Regions from separate parts of the Bradyrhizobium sp. FW305-F6 genome, predicted to be linked through region 2. Evidence: riboswitches for the same ligand, from Rfam matches in the RefSeq annotation. Region 2 holds a riboswitch; the other holds the start of a gene.
The links. A riboswitch is a leader RNA that binds a small molecule or an ion and turns the genes downstream of it on or off. The one in region 2 is predicted to bind cobalamin.
Positions count from the first base shown of each region.

Region 1: linked by a shared signal. The riboswitch ahead of AC3WLX_RS29540 (TonB-dependent receptor) and the one ahead of AC3WLX_RS06125 (energy-coupling factor ABC transporter permease) in region 2 are both predicted to bind cobalamin.

Region 1 covers NZ_JBYSYD010000005.1:313,482-320,042, forward strand. The annotation lists gene AC3WLX_RS29540 (TonB-dependent receptor) at 1-1,418, opposite strand, end outside; cobalamin riboswitch at 1,523-1,718, opposite strand; gene AC3WLX_RS29545 (alpha/beta hydrolase family protein) at 2,020-3,228, shown strand; gene AC3WLX_RS29550 (amidohydrolase family protein) at 3,394-4,884, shown strand; gene AC3WLX_RS29555 (CobW family GTP-binding protein) at 4,888-5,814, shown strand; gene AC3WLX_RS29560 (tautomerase family protein) at 5,959-6,336, opposite strand; gene AC3WLX_RS29565 (TetR/AcrR family transcriptional regulator) at 6,491-6,561, shown strand, end outside.
Region 2 covers NZ_JBYSYD010000001.1:1,264,371-1,270,931, reverse strand. The annotation lists gene cbiE (precorrin-6y C5,15-methyltransferase (decarboxylating) subunit CbiE) at 1-892, shown strand, start outside; gene AC3WLX_RS06145 (cobalamin biosynthesis protein) at 889-1,257, shown strand; gene cobM (precorrin-4 C(11)-methyltransferase) at 1,254-2,036, shown strand; gene AC3WLX_RS06135 (cobyrinic acid a,c-diamide synthase CobB) at 2,036-3,346, shown strand; gene cobA (uroporphyrinogen-III C-methyltransferase) at 3,343-4,074, shown strand; cobalamin riboswitch at 4,121-4,338, shown strand; gene AC3WLX_RS06125 (energy-coupling factor ABC transporter permease) at 4,376-5,053, shown strand; gene cobF (precorrin-6A synthase (deacetylating)) at 5,099-5,848, shown strand; gene cobT (nicotinate-nucleotide--dimethylbenzimidazole phosphoribosyltransferase) at 5,854-6,561, shown strand, end outside.

The sequences.
Region 1 (6,561 bases), on a different contig from region 2:
GCGTATTGATTGGTCACGCTGCCGTAACCGGGAATGGTGGGGTTCGGGCTGTTGAAGACGCCTGGATCGAAGCTGTAGGGGTTGACGGACGACGAGCCGCCATAAGGTGAATTGTTGGTGTGGGTGAAATCGATGCTGTTGACGTCGAAGCCCGCCAGGAACTCGTTGGCCATCCCAAGGACATGCCCGCGGAATTTCGCGTCCATGCGGTTGCCGACCTGCTGCTGATCGTGAAAGATCTCGATATAGCTGGTTCGGTTGATGAGGCCGGTAGCGGGATTGTAGGCGTAGCTTTCGACGTCCTTCCAGTGCCGCTTGGAGTTCAAGTAGTACAGCGTGTTGTGGATCGAGATTCCATCGGCGACCTGCCAATCGGTCTTCACCTGGTTCCAGCTGTCCTGGTAGCGGATGTGGCTGTCGCTGACATTGTAGTTCTTGAAGCGTAGCGACTCTTCGAGCCTGCCGTTGATCAGCGGCGTGCCGAAGTAGCGCGACGGGTTGCGGTCGCCGTAGTCTGTGGACAGTGTCCAAGTGACGTCTTCGTTCTGTTTGACCTGGACCACGGCATGAAGCGCGACGTTCGAGGTGTTGTCACGATCGACCCATCCATCCGACATGTTGCCGGTAGCGGTGATGCGATAGGCGACGTCCTTGCTGATCGGACCGCCACTGTCGACCGCAATTCGCCGTCTCATGTTGCTGTCCAGCGAGATTTCGGCCTGGTTGCGAGGGATCCAGGACGGCAGTTTCGACACGATGTTGATGGCGCCGCCGACCGCACCCGCGCCATACATCACCGATGCAGGGCCGCGCAGCACCTCGATGCGCTCGGTCGACCATGTGTCGAACGGAAAGGTGACCGTGCCGGCGCCGATGTAAAGCTGGGTGCCGTCATAGAGCGTCATGACGGACCCAAGGCCCGTGAAGCCGCGGGTATTGAACGAGACCCCGCCGTTGCCCGGTGCCGGGCTCGCGGTGAAGCCGACGGCGTTTTGCGTCACCGCGTCCAAGATGTCCTCCTGGCCGCGTTCGGCGATGGTTTCGGCAGAGATCACCTCCACGCTGGCCGGCGTCTGCAGCCGCGTCAGCCCGAGCCGGCTGCCGGCGGTGCTCGCGCCGGTGAGATTGAGCGTGGGTGCGGCGAACGCGGGACCCGTCCGGTCGGCCGTCGGAGCACGCGTGTCCGAAGCTACGCTTCGCTGCTGATGACGAGAGCGCGAGGGGCGCGTTGCATCGCTACGCCGGGTGCTGCGAGCATTCGGCGGCGCCGCTGGCGGCTGCACTACGACAGGATCGAGCGTCTGGGCCGGCCTTTCCGACTGTGCCCAGCCGTCCGTCGACAATATGAGGCAGGAGAATGCAACTGAACGGAGCAACGCGCGGCGATGTCGTGGCGCGAAAACTATGCGGGAGATCATCTATCGACTCGCGATAACGTGGCACGTCACCGCGAACGCAGTTTGGCCGCTGCCTCAAGAAGACAGCTCAACACTCACCAGGACACCCCGCCCAATGTGCTCGCGTGTGACCACGACTGACGGCAGGTCTCCTGGCTCGCGGGTCGTTGCCTGTCGCCGCCTTCCCAAGCCCGCAGGCCCAGTGGCGTTTGGCGAAGGCTCACCGCTTACAGTTGCGGGGGCAGCCACGGCATTGGGGAAATCCCCGCACCGTATTCCCTATTGATCCCCCGAAGGAGAACCGTCGCAGTCACCCTAGTTTTATTTGCAAAGGGCTGTCAACTGGCTGACCCGACACAGATCAGCGCGTCCCACCGTCATCGGCGACGCATCGATCGGCAGGCGATACACCAATTTCCTGTCACCCAGTCCGGCGCGCGGCCTTACCTGGAGACCAGCAAGACTCGGGCAGCGAGGTCGCGAGATCGCGGATGCGTGTCGCGACCGAGTTCGACAATACCGCACGGACGGGCTGGTTTTCGAATTGCGTGACGCCCAAGGCAACACAATTTCAACCTAACCTCTGTAGGCCTGTTACCGTCTCGTTCCACGGGTCGCTTGCATGAAATCGGCTTGGCGTTTTTCTCTCCTGCTTCTCCTTCAACTCCTCGTGGGGGTTTCCGCCCAGGCGCAGGAGGGCGAAGTCGTCAAACTATCAGCCAGTATCGCATATCAGCGCGTTGCGCGCTGGGATGCCGATCAGCTCAACAAGATTCTGAAGGTCGATACGCCCGCCTTCGCCGGGATCACGACAGCCTATAGCCCGGCGCGCAATGCCGTTCGGCTCTATCGCGTGACCTATTCGTCCGTCATACCCGAGCGCGGCAACAAGCCGACAATCGCGTCCGGATTGCTGGCGATCCCCGAGGACAGCGGCACCTCGTTGCCGCTGGTGTCGTACCAGCACGGCACGGTCTACGGAAAGCAGGAGGTTCCGTCCTTTCCGCAGCAATCGCCGGAAACGCAGTTGATGATCGCCCAGTTCGCCGGCCAGGGCTATATCGTGATCGGCGCCGACTATTTCGGGCTCGGCACGTCGGCCGAGCCGGAAGGCTACATGGTGAAGGCGAGCCATCAGCAGGCGACCTATGACATGCTGACGGCGAGCCGCGCCGTGCTCGATCACCTCAAGCTCACCACGACCAAGCTGTTCCTCGCCGGCTGGTCGCAAGGCGGTTTCGTGACCATGGCCATGCTCGAAAAGCTCGAGCAATCGGGCGTCAAGGTCGACGCCGCCGCAACCGCGAGCGCGCCGGTCGACGCGTTCGTCGCGCTCAACGGCTTTCTCAGTTTCCCGCGCAAGAACGATGCGAGCTGGGTGAATTCGCTGTTCATCCTGACGGCGTTCTCCTTCGAGAATTACTACGGCGTGCCGGGGCTCGCGCGCTCGCTGATCGCGGATGCTTATTACGACGTGGCGCGCAAGGCTTATATGCGCGAACCCTTCAATCCGGCCGACGTCCCCACCGACCTGCACAAGCTGATCCGCGCAGACTATTTCGATCCGCAGTTCTTCGCCGCATCAGCCTACGGGCGCCTGGTCGCGCAGACCCAGGCGTATCGCTGGATCGTCAAGAGCCCGGTCCGCAACTATTACGGTGAAAGCGACGAAGCCATCAGCGTCGGGCTGGGTCAGCTCGCCATGACCTATCAGCGTGCAATCGGCAGTGGCAACCAGGCGGTGGAGGCGGTCTCGACCGGCAGCACCAGCCATCGCGGCACCTTCGCCACGGCGGTGCCGAAATGGAAATCCTGGTTCGACGGGCTGTGACGCGCGCGCGAATACGCATGATGCATCGGCATCGACAGAGGTGGTCGGCTTCCTGAAAATCTGCATCATGCGCGCCGGGACTGGGCGCCAAGCGGCCGGTCTCGGCCTCCGGAGCTGCTGCCGGGCCTTTGGAGGCTTTTTGCAATAGCTTTTCGGAGTGACTAAATGAGCGGCTTGGTGATCTCTGGCGGCCGGGTGGTGGATCCAGCCAGCGGGATGGATGCCATCGGCGACGTCGCGGTGGTAGACGGCAGGATCGCCGCGGTCGGCGCCTCGCTCGGCGGCGCAGAGCGGGTGATCGACGCAACCGGGCTCGTCGTCGCGCCCGGCTTCATCGATCTGCATGCGCATGGCCAGTCGGTCCCGGCCGACCGCATGCAGGCGTTCGACGGCGTGACCACCACGCTCGATCTCGAGGCAGGCGTGCTGCCGGTTGCGTCCTGGTATGAACGGCAGGCCAGGAAGGGGCGCGTGCTGAATTACGGCGCCGCCACCAACTGGGCCTTTGCCCGCATCGGCGCGATGACCGGCTCCAATGCGGAGAGCTCGCTGGAAGCATTCGGCGCTGCCATGCGCGACCGCCGCTGGATCGACAATGTCGCGACCGATTCGGAGGTCGCCGGTATCCTGGAGCGCCTATCGCGCGGCCTGAACGAGGGCGGCATCGGCATCGGCATCCTCAACGCGTATGCGCCGGGTGCCGGCGTGCAGGAGCTGACGGCGGTGTGCCAGCTGGCTGCAGCCAAGGACGTGCCGACCTTCACCCATGTCGCCTTCATGTCGCGCATCGACCCCGAGAGCGCGGCGGAAGCCTATATCCGCCTGATCGGCTATGCCGGCGCCACCGGCGCGCACATGCACATCTGCCACTTCAATTCGTCGAGCAAGACCGACGTCGAGCGCTGCCGCGCGCTGATCGAAAAGGCGCAAGGACAGGGCCTGCCGATCACCGTCGAGGCCTACCCCTACGGCACCGGCTCGACGGTGCTGGCCGCCGCCTTCTTCAGCGACCCGGAGTTCGTCGAGCGCAACGGCACCGGATACGATTCCGTGCAGCGCGTCACCGACGGCTATCGCTTCCACGATCGCGAGGAGCTGCTCAAGGCGCAGGCCGAGGAGCCGTCCTCGCTGGTGCTCTGGCACATCCTCGACACCGAGAACAACGCGCATCACCGCGACCTGCTCGACATGTCGGTGCTCTATCCCGGCGGCGCGATCGCCTCCGACGCGATGCCGTGGACGCTCTCCGACGGCACCACCTACACCGGCGAGGCCTGGCCGCTGCCGGATGACGCCACCTCGCATCCGCGCTCGGCCGGCTGCTTCACGAAATTCATCCGCGAATGGGTGCGCGAGCGCAAGGCCGTGTCGCTGCTGGAAGGCGTGCGCAAATGCGCGCTGATCCCGGCGGAGATCCTGTCACAGAGCACGCCCGCGATGCGCGCCAAGGGCCGGCTTGCAAAGGACGCGGATGCCGACATCGTCGTGTTCGACTACGAGAAGCTCTCGGATCGCGCGACCTTCACTGCGATGAACCGTGCGTCCGAAGGGGTACGGCATCTGGTCGTCAGCGGCCAGGTGCTGATCCGCGACGGCATTCTCGACGTCGAGGCGCGGCCGGGAAAACCCGTGCGCCGTCCCGTGGTCGCGAGCTGACCCATGCCGGTCCCCATTCTGCTGGTCACCGGCTTTCTGGGGGCGGGCAAGACCACGGTCGTCAATCATCTGCTGGCGCACGCAGAGGGACGGCGCATCGCCGCCGTGGTCAACGATTTCGGCGCCATCAACATCGATGCGGAGCTGATCGCTGGCGCCAGCGAGGGCGTGGTCAGCCTCGCCAATGGATGCATCTGCTGCTCGCTCGAGGGCGATCTGTTGCGCACGCTCTCGACATTGCTGCGGCGTGATCCCAAGCCGGAATACATCGTCATCGAGACCAGCGGCGTCGCCGATCCCGCCGACATCGTGCGCAACCTGATGGATCCGGTGATCCTGCGCGAGGCGCCGCTGGAGACGGTGCTCTGCGTGATGGACGCGACCGCGCCGCCGGCTGCCCTCGAGGATGCGCTGCACCGGTCGCAGCTCCGCGTCGCCGATATCGTGGCGCTGAGCAAGCTGGATCTGGCGGACGATGGAGCAGGAGCGCGGATGCGCGATGCCATCCGCGCGCAGCGCGTACCTGCCGTGGTGGTCGATGCGAACCACGGCGAGATTGCTGCCGCGCTGCTGTTCCCTGGGAACGTCGATCGCGCGCCGCCACGTGATCCCGGTCCTCGCCGGCCGGCGGAGGAGCGCTTCGAAACACTGAGCTGGACCTCGGACAAGCCGGTGTCGCTGCCCCGCTTGCAGCAGGCCATCAGTCGTCTTGCGCCGAAGCTCGCGCGCGCCAAAGGCCTGTTCGAGACCGTCGAGCAGCCCGGCCGCCAGATGGTATTTCAGTTCGCCGCCGGCCGCGCCACGCTGGCGCCCGGCGATGCGCCAGTGACAGACGTGCCGCGGACGCGGATTGTCTTCATTGCCGAGCTTGGTGTGCTGTCGCAGGCGGAGCTCGATGCGATCATGGAGACGTGCGTTGTGGGTGAGTAGCGCGATCCGCACCGATCGCACGCGTACCAGCTCCCGCGGAACGCGGCCATGTCACTCCCCCTCCGATCAGCGCGGTTTCCGGCCGGGTCAGACCTTTCCAGCGGTCATGCTCAAGAGGGCACGGCAATTCCGCGCCCGGCACGCTCACGCGAATTGCGCGATGCCGTTTCCGACGGACCAGTTCTCCTTGGGCGCGTCGAGCACGTTCACGAACACGTCCTCGGGCCGGATCCCCGGGCTCTCGCCGAGCAAGTCGGCGATTCGCCGGTACAGCGCCTTTTTCTGCTCGGTGGTGCGCGAGGCGAACACGGTGATCTGGATCAGCAACGCGTCGTCGCTGCGCGCGAAGCCGTAAGCATTGCCGCAGCGAAAATTCGCTGGCTCATGCTCGGTAATGGTCATGAACGCGTCGTCCTGAGGCACGTTCAGGGCCTCGCGCATGGCGCGGTAAAGCCCGTCGAGAATCGCCTGCCGGTAGGCCTGAGGCTTGCCGGCGCGCATCGAGATGTGGAGGAGAGGCATCGTGCGTTCCTTTGCATGCGGTCCCGACCGGAACGGCGCCGTGAACGCCGCCGGCTGGCCGATTGAGGAAAGGGCTATCAATCCCGATCAATTTTTGACACGATGTCCAGAAAGCAGATTCTTGACGTCGTGTCAAATACTTTGTGGAGGAAGCTTGAGGCCGCGCGAATTCGATCATGACGAGGTGCTGCGCATCGCGTTCGACCAGTTCTGGCGCAAGGGCGT
Region 2 (6,561 bases):
TTATCCCGCGCCGTCGACGTTCTCGCTCGTCGCGGCGCGGCTGGGTTGGCGCCTGGAAGAAACCGTCTGTCTTGGTCTGCATGCCGCGCCGTTCGAGCGTCTGGTGCCGCACGTGGCGCGAGGGGCCCGCATCATTTGCCTTGTGCGCGACGGGAAGGCGGCCGCTCATCTCGCGAGATGGTTGACGGAGCGCGGATGGGGGGCCTCCGCACTCTGGACGCTCGCAGCGCTCGGCGGACCGCATGAAAGCGTTCGTGAGCATCGCGCTGAGAGCTACGCAACCGCTACCACCGGCAAGCTGGTTGCTGTCGCGCTGGAGGCCAGGGGTGCGGGCGGCCTGTCTCGCAGCTCGGGCCTGCCGGACGCTCTCTTCGCCCACGACGGCCAGATCACCAAACGGCCTGTGCGCGCGCTGGCGCTCTCGGCGCTGTGGCCGTTCGCAGGCAGCACGTTGTGGGACATCGGCGCCGGCTCGGGCTCGATTTCTATCGAATGGGCGCTGACTGGCGGGACGGCGATTGCCGTCGAGGCACGGGAGGACCGTGCCGCTAACATCCGCAGCAATGCGGAGGAGTTTGGCGTGGCGCACAAGATCACCGTCATCGCCGGGAGTGCGCCGGAAGCTCTCGCCGCGCTGAAAGCGCCGGATTCCGTCTTCATCGGTGGCGGTCTCAATGGTGCGATGTTCGACGCCATCTGGTCGCGGCTCGCGCCCGGCACGCGGCTTGTCGCACACGCGGTGACGCTGGAAACGGAAGCGCTGCTCGGCGAGCTTCACCAGCGTCACGGTGGCGAGCTGATGCGGGTGCAGATCGCCCATGCCGCGCCCCTCGGCCGTTACCGCGCCTGGGAAGCGGCTCGCCCGGTGGTGCAATGGAGTACGGCCAGATGAAAGTCGCCGGGCTCGGATTTAGGAATGATGTGACGTTGGCCTCGCTGCGCGAAGCGCTGCTGGCTGCCGGCGGTGGGGAAGGGCTTGCGGCGGTGGCAACCGTCAGCGACAAGGCCGACACCGACGCGCTGAAGCAACTCGCACGGGAATGCGGCGTGCCGATCAGGGCTGTTCCGGCCGATGTGCTTGCAAGCGTCGCTACGCCGACGCAATCAGAACGCATCGCGGAGAAGTTCGGCACTGGATCGGTCGCCGAAGCGGCCGCGCTCGCTGCAGCCGGCCCGGGCGCGCGGCTGATCGCGACGCGCGTCGTCTCGCAGGATCGTACCGCGACCGCGGCGATCGCCGAGGGAGAGGACGCATGACGGTCCATTTCATCGGCGCCGGCCCGGGCGCGCCAGATCTCCTGACCTTGCGCGGGCGCGACCTGATCGCGGCCTGCCCGGTCTGTCTCTATGCGGGCTCACTGGTGCCGGAAGGCGTGCTGGCGCATTGCCCGCCGGGAGCGCGCGTCGTCAACACCGCGCCGCTGTCGCTCGACGAGATCATCGCCGAGATCGCCGCGGCGCATGCGGCAGGCCAGGACGTCGCGCGGCTGCATTCCGGCGACCTCTCGATCTGGTCGGCGATGGGCGAGCAGCTCCGCCGCCTGCGTGCGCTCGGCATTCCCTATACGGTGACGCCGGGCGTGCCGTCCTTCTCGGCTGCTGCCGCTGCGCTGGAGGCCGAGCTGACGTTGCCCGGTCTTGCCCAGACGGTCGTGCTGACGCGCACGCCGGGCCGGGCCAGTGCCATGCCTGACGGCGAGAAGCTCGCGGCGTTTGCCGCCACCGGCGCGGTGCTCGCGATCCATCTGTCGATCCATCTGCTCGATCAGGTCGTCGCCGAGCTGACGCCGCATTACGGCGCGGATTGTCCGGTCGCGATCGTTTGGCGAGCGAGCTGGCCGGAGCAGCACATCGTGCGCGCGACGCTGGCAACGCTCGACGTCGCCGTGGGCGGCGAGATGGAGCGCACCGCGCTGATCCTGGTCGGCAAGACGCTGGGGGCCGCGGATTTCGACGAAAGCCGTCTCTACGCCGGCGACTACGATCGGCGCTATCGGCCCGTCGGGACCGAGCCGCGCTTTCCGGAGGCGTCGTGATGGCGGCCGGCCTCGTCATCTCCGCACCCGCGTCCGGCGTCGGCAAGACCACGCTGACGCTGGCGCTTGCACGCGCCTGGCGCAATCGCGGCCTGACCGTGCAGTGCTTCAAGAGCGGCCCCGACTATATCGATCCCGCCTTTCATGCCGCGGCCACGGGGCGCGCCTCCGTCAATGTCGACAGCTGGGCGATGGACAGTGCGACGATCGCACATCTCGTCAGCCGCGGTGTTGACGCCGACATCGTCCTCGCCGAGGGCTCGATGGGCCTGTTCGACGGCGTTGCCGCGCGCGGCGTCTGCGGCACCGGCGCGACCGCCGACATCGCGGAGATGCTGGGCTGGCCGGTGGTGCTGGTGATCGACCCCTCCGGCCAGGCGCAGACGGCGGCAGCGATCGTCGCAGGCCTTCGCGACTACCGCGCCGGCGTGCGCCTCGCGGGCGTCGTGCTCAATCGCGTCGCCAGCCCCCGTCACGAAGACCTCGTGCGGCGTGCGCTGAACGATGCCGGCATCAACGTGTTCGGCGCGCTGCCGCGCCATGCCGAGATCAGCCTGCCGAAGCGGCATCTCGGCCTCGTGCAGGCCGAGGAGCAGGCGGAGATCGGCAAGCTGATCGACGAGGCGGCGCGCTTCATCGCCGAGCATGTCGATCTCGACGCGGTGCTGCAATCGGCAGCAAGCTGGTCGGTGCAAGGCATGGCGAACGGCCTGAACGTGACGCCGCCGGGCCAGCGCATCGCGCTCGCCCGCGATGCCGCGTTTTCCTTTGTCTATCCGCACATGCTGGAGGCCTGGCGCGCGGCCGGCGCCGAGATCGTGCCGTTCTCGCCGCTGGCCGATGAAGCGCCCGACGCCAACGCCGACATCTGCTGGCTGCCCGGCGGATATCCCGAGCTTCATGCGGGAAAAATCGCAGCCAATGCCCGGTTTGGCCGCAGCCTGCGCGCTTTCGCCGAGACGCGGCCCGTGCATGGTGAATGCGGAGGCTATATGGTGCTGGGCGCCGGCCTCACCGACGCCGACGGTATCCGCCATGAGATGACGGGCCTGCTCGGCCTCGAGACCAGCTTTGCGAAGCGCCGCATGCATCTCGGCTACCGTCTCGCCACGCTGGCATCGCCGATGCCGGGACATCAGGTCGGCGCGCGCCTTCGGGGCCACGAGTTCCATTATTCGACTATCCTCGCGCAGCCCGATGCGCCGCTCGCGGTCGTGCACGACGCAACCGGTGCGGTGATTGCAGAGACCGGCTCGCGGCGAGGACAGGCCACCGGCACGTTCTTCCATTTGATCGCGGAGGACCGGTGAGCGGTTTCGTCTCGTTCGTCTCCGCCGGCCCCGGCGATCCCGAGCTCCTGACGCTGAAGGGCGCCGCGCGGCTGCGCGAGGCAGACGTCGTGCTCTACGACGACCTTGCCTCCGGTGCGATCCTGGATCTCGTCCGGCCCGGCGCCAACCTCGTCGCGGTGGGAAAGCGGGCGGGGCGGCCGTCGACCAGGCAGCACCACGTCAACCGTCTCCTGGTGGACTATGCCGCAACTGGTGTGCGCGTCGTGCGGCTGAAGTCCGGCGATGCCGGCATTTTCGGCCGGCTCGAGGAGGAGCTGGATACGCTGCGCGAAGCCGGGATCAGCTACGAAATCATTCCCGGCGTCACATCGGCCTGTGTCGCCGCTGCCCAAGCCGGCATTCCCCTGACCCGCCGGCATACCTCCCGCCGGGTGCAGTTCATCACGGGTGCCGATGTCACCGGCGAGCTGCCGCCGCATCTGAATTGGGCGGCGCTGGCCGATCCCGAGGCCACGACCGTGGTCTATATGGGCCGGCGTACCTTTCCGGCGCTTGCCGCAAAATTGATCGCGCACGGCCTCGCCCCAACCACCCCGGCATTGGTTGCCGAATCTCTCGGCCGTGCGGACGAGCGGCTGGTCCGCACCACCATCGCCGAGCTCGCCGAGCAGCTTGCGCGTGGCGGCGCGCCCTCGACCGCCGCCGTCATCCTGTTCGGTGCGCTGGCGGGGGATTATCCGTCATGATGGAGGCGGCCGCCTTTCGCCCCTTGACGCAGGCTCGGCGAAAGGGGCACACAGGTAACGCATGGTGCTCGACGCGGCGCAAAACGCCGGAGCATAATCGGGAATGGGGATGGGCGGACCCAGTTGCGGCGCTCGAAACCCCAGCCGCCCCCGCGACTGTAAGCGGTGAGGGGCTCCGAACCGCCACTGGGTCGCAAGGTCCGGGAAGGCCGGAGACCCCAGTGAACCGCGAGCCAGGAGACCGGCCGTGCACGTATTGAGGCCAAGGCCGTCGGGTGTGACGGCAGGAAGGAACTGAGCCATGCATATCGAACCAGGAGTGGTCACGGGCGCCAAGCTCGTGCTGAGTTACGCAACCGGCATCGCCGCGGGCGGCGTTGCGCTGAAGCTGGCGGTCGAGACCGTGCGCGAGCAGGGCATCGGCTCGTTCGCCGCGCGCACGCTGGCCACCACCGCTCTCGTCTTCGTCTTCTTCGAGATCCTGCCGCACTTCCCGGTCGGGGTATCGGAGGTTCACTTCATCCTCGGCTCGACCTTGTTCCTGCTGTTCGGCGCTGCGCCTGCGGCCTTCGGCCTCGCGTTCGGCCTGCTGCTTCAGGGCGTGCTGCTGGAGCCGGTCGACCTGCCGCAATACGGCATGAACGTCACCACGCTGCTGGTGCCGCTGTTCGCGATCCAGGCCATCGCCTCGCGGATCATCGCCCGCAACACCGCCTATGTCGATCTGAAGTACGGCCAGGCGCTGGCGCTGTCGACCACCTATCAGGCCGGCGTGATCGCCTGGGTGGCGTTCTGGGCGCTCTATGGTTCCGGCTTTGCGATGAGCAACCTCGCCAGCATCGCGACATTCGCCGCTTCCTATGTGCTGGTCATCGTGATCGAGCCGCTGGCCGATCTCGCCGTGCTGGCGCTGGCGAAGTCGCTGCGCGGCGTCACCGCGTCCGGCCTCGTCACCCCGCGCCTGCACAACGCGGCGTAAGAGATCGGCGATGGGCGGCCGGTGTCGCCGCCCGTCGCGCTCCCCATGCTCACGCTCTCCCTGATCGGCATCGGTTGCGGCGATCCCGCGCAGCTCACGCGCGCCGCCATTGAGGCCATCAACGCCGCCGATCTCATCCTGATCCCGCGCAAGGGCACGGCAAAATCCGATCTCGCCGATCTCAGGCGGACGATCTGCGCGGATGTTCTGACCAACGGCAAGACCGTCGTCGCCGAGTTCGATCTTCCTGTGCGTGACGCCGATGAAGTCGACTACCGCAAAGGCGTCGACCATTGGCACGATGCGGTCGCCGCCACCTGGTCCGAGACGATCGCTGGGCATCTCGAAGGTGAGGGCAAGGTCGCGCTGCTGATCTGGGGCGATCCCTCTCTCTACGATTCATCGCTGCGCATTGCGCGGCGATTGAATCCGTTGCCGGCGATCGAGGTCGTGCCCGGCATCACCTCGATCCAGGCGCTGTGCGCGGCGCATGCGCTGCCGCTCAACGACATCGGCGAGCCGTTCCTGGTCACGACGGGACGGCGCTTGCGCGACGGCGGCTGGCCGGAAGGCGTCGATACCGTGGTCGTGATGCTCGACGGGGGGACGGCGTTTCAGTCGCTCGATTCAGACGGCCTGCAAATCTGGTGGGGTGCCTATCTTGGCATGCCCGATCAGATCATCCTGTCCGGCGCGCTGGCCGAGGTCGGACCGAACATCGTGATGGCGCGGCAGCAAGCACGCGAGCGGCACGGCTGGATCATGGACAGCTATATTCTCAAACGCAGGCGTTGAGCAGCATGCTTCCCGAATGGGTCACCCAAAAATGTCCCGATGTCTCCGCGGTCCATCGCGAGGCCGCCGTTGCGCGGCAGGCGCAACTGACAAAACCGACCGGTGCGCTCGGCCGGCTCGAGCAGCTCGCGATCGAGCTTGCCGGCCTGCAGGCGACCGAGCAGCCCCGTGCCGCGCGCGTGCCGATCATCGTCTTCGCCGGTGATCACGGCATCGTCGCGCAGGGCGTGTCGGCCTATCCGCAAGCCGTCACCATCGCCATGATGGCGAACTTCGCCTCCGGCGGCGCCGCGATCTCGGTGCTGGCGCGGGAGCTGGGTTCCAGCCTCGAGGTCGTCGACGCCGGCACGCTGGCACAGGAGACGATGCCCGATATCGTCACCGACAAGCCGCGCTGCGGCACGCGCGATTTCAGCGCCGAGGCTGCGCTCACGCCCGCGGAGCTGGCGTTCGCCTTCGAGGCCGGCCAGCGCGCGGTCGCGCGCGCGGCGAACGACCAGCCCGATCTCCTGATCTTCGGCGAGATGGGCATCGGCAACACCACGGCATCGGCGGCGATCGCCGCGAGCCTGCTCGGCGTGAGCGCCGAGGAGATCGCGGGCAGCGGCACCGGCGTCGATGCAGCCGGCCGCGCGCACAAGGCGCGTGTGATCGACGCGGCGATCGCGCATCACGGCGTCGCGGGCGCTTCGGCGGAAAAAATCCTGTGCGCC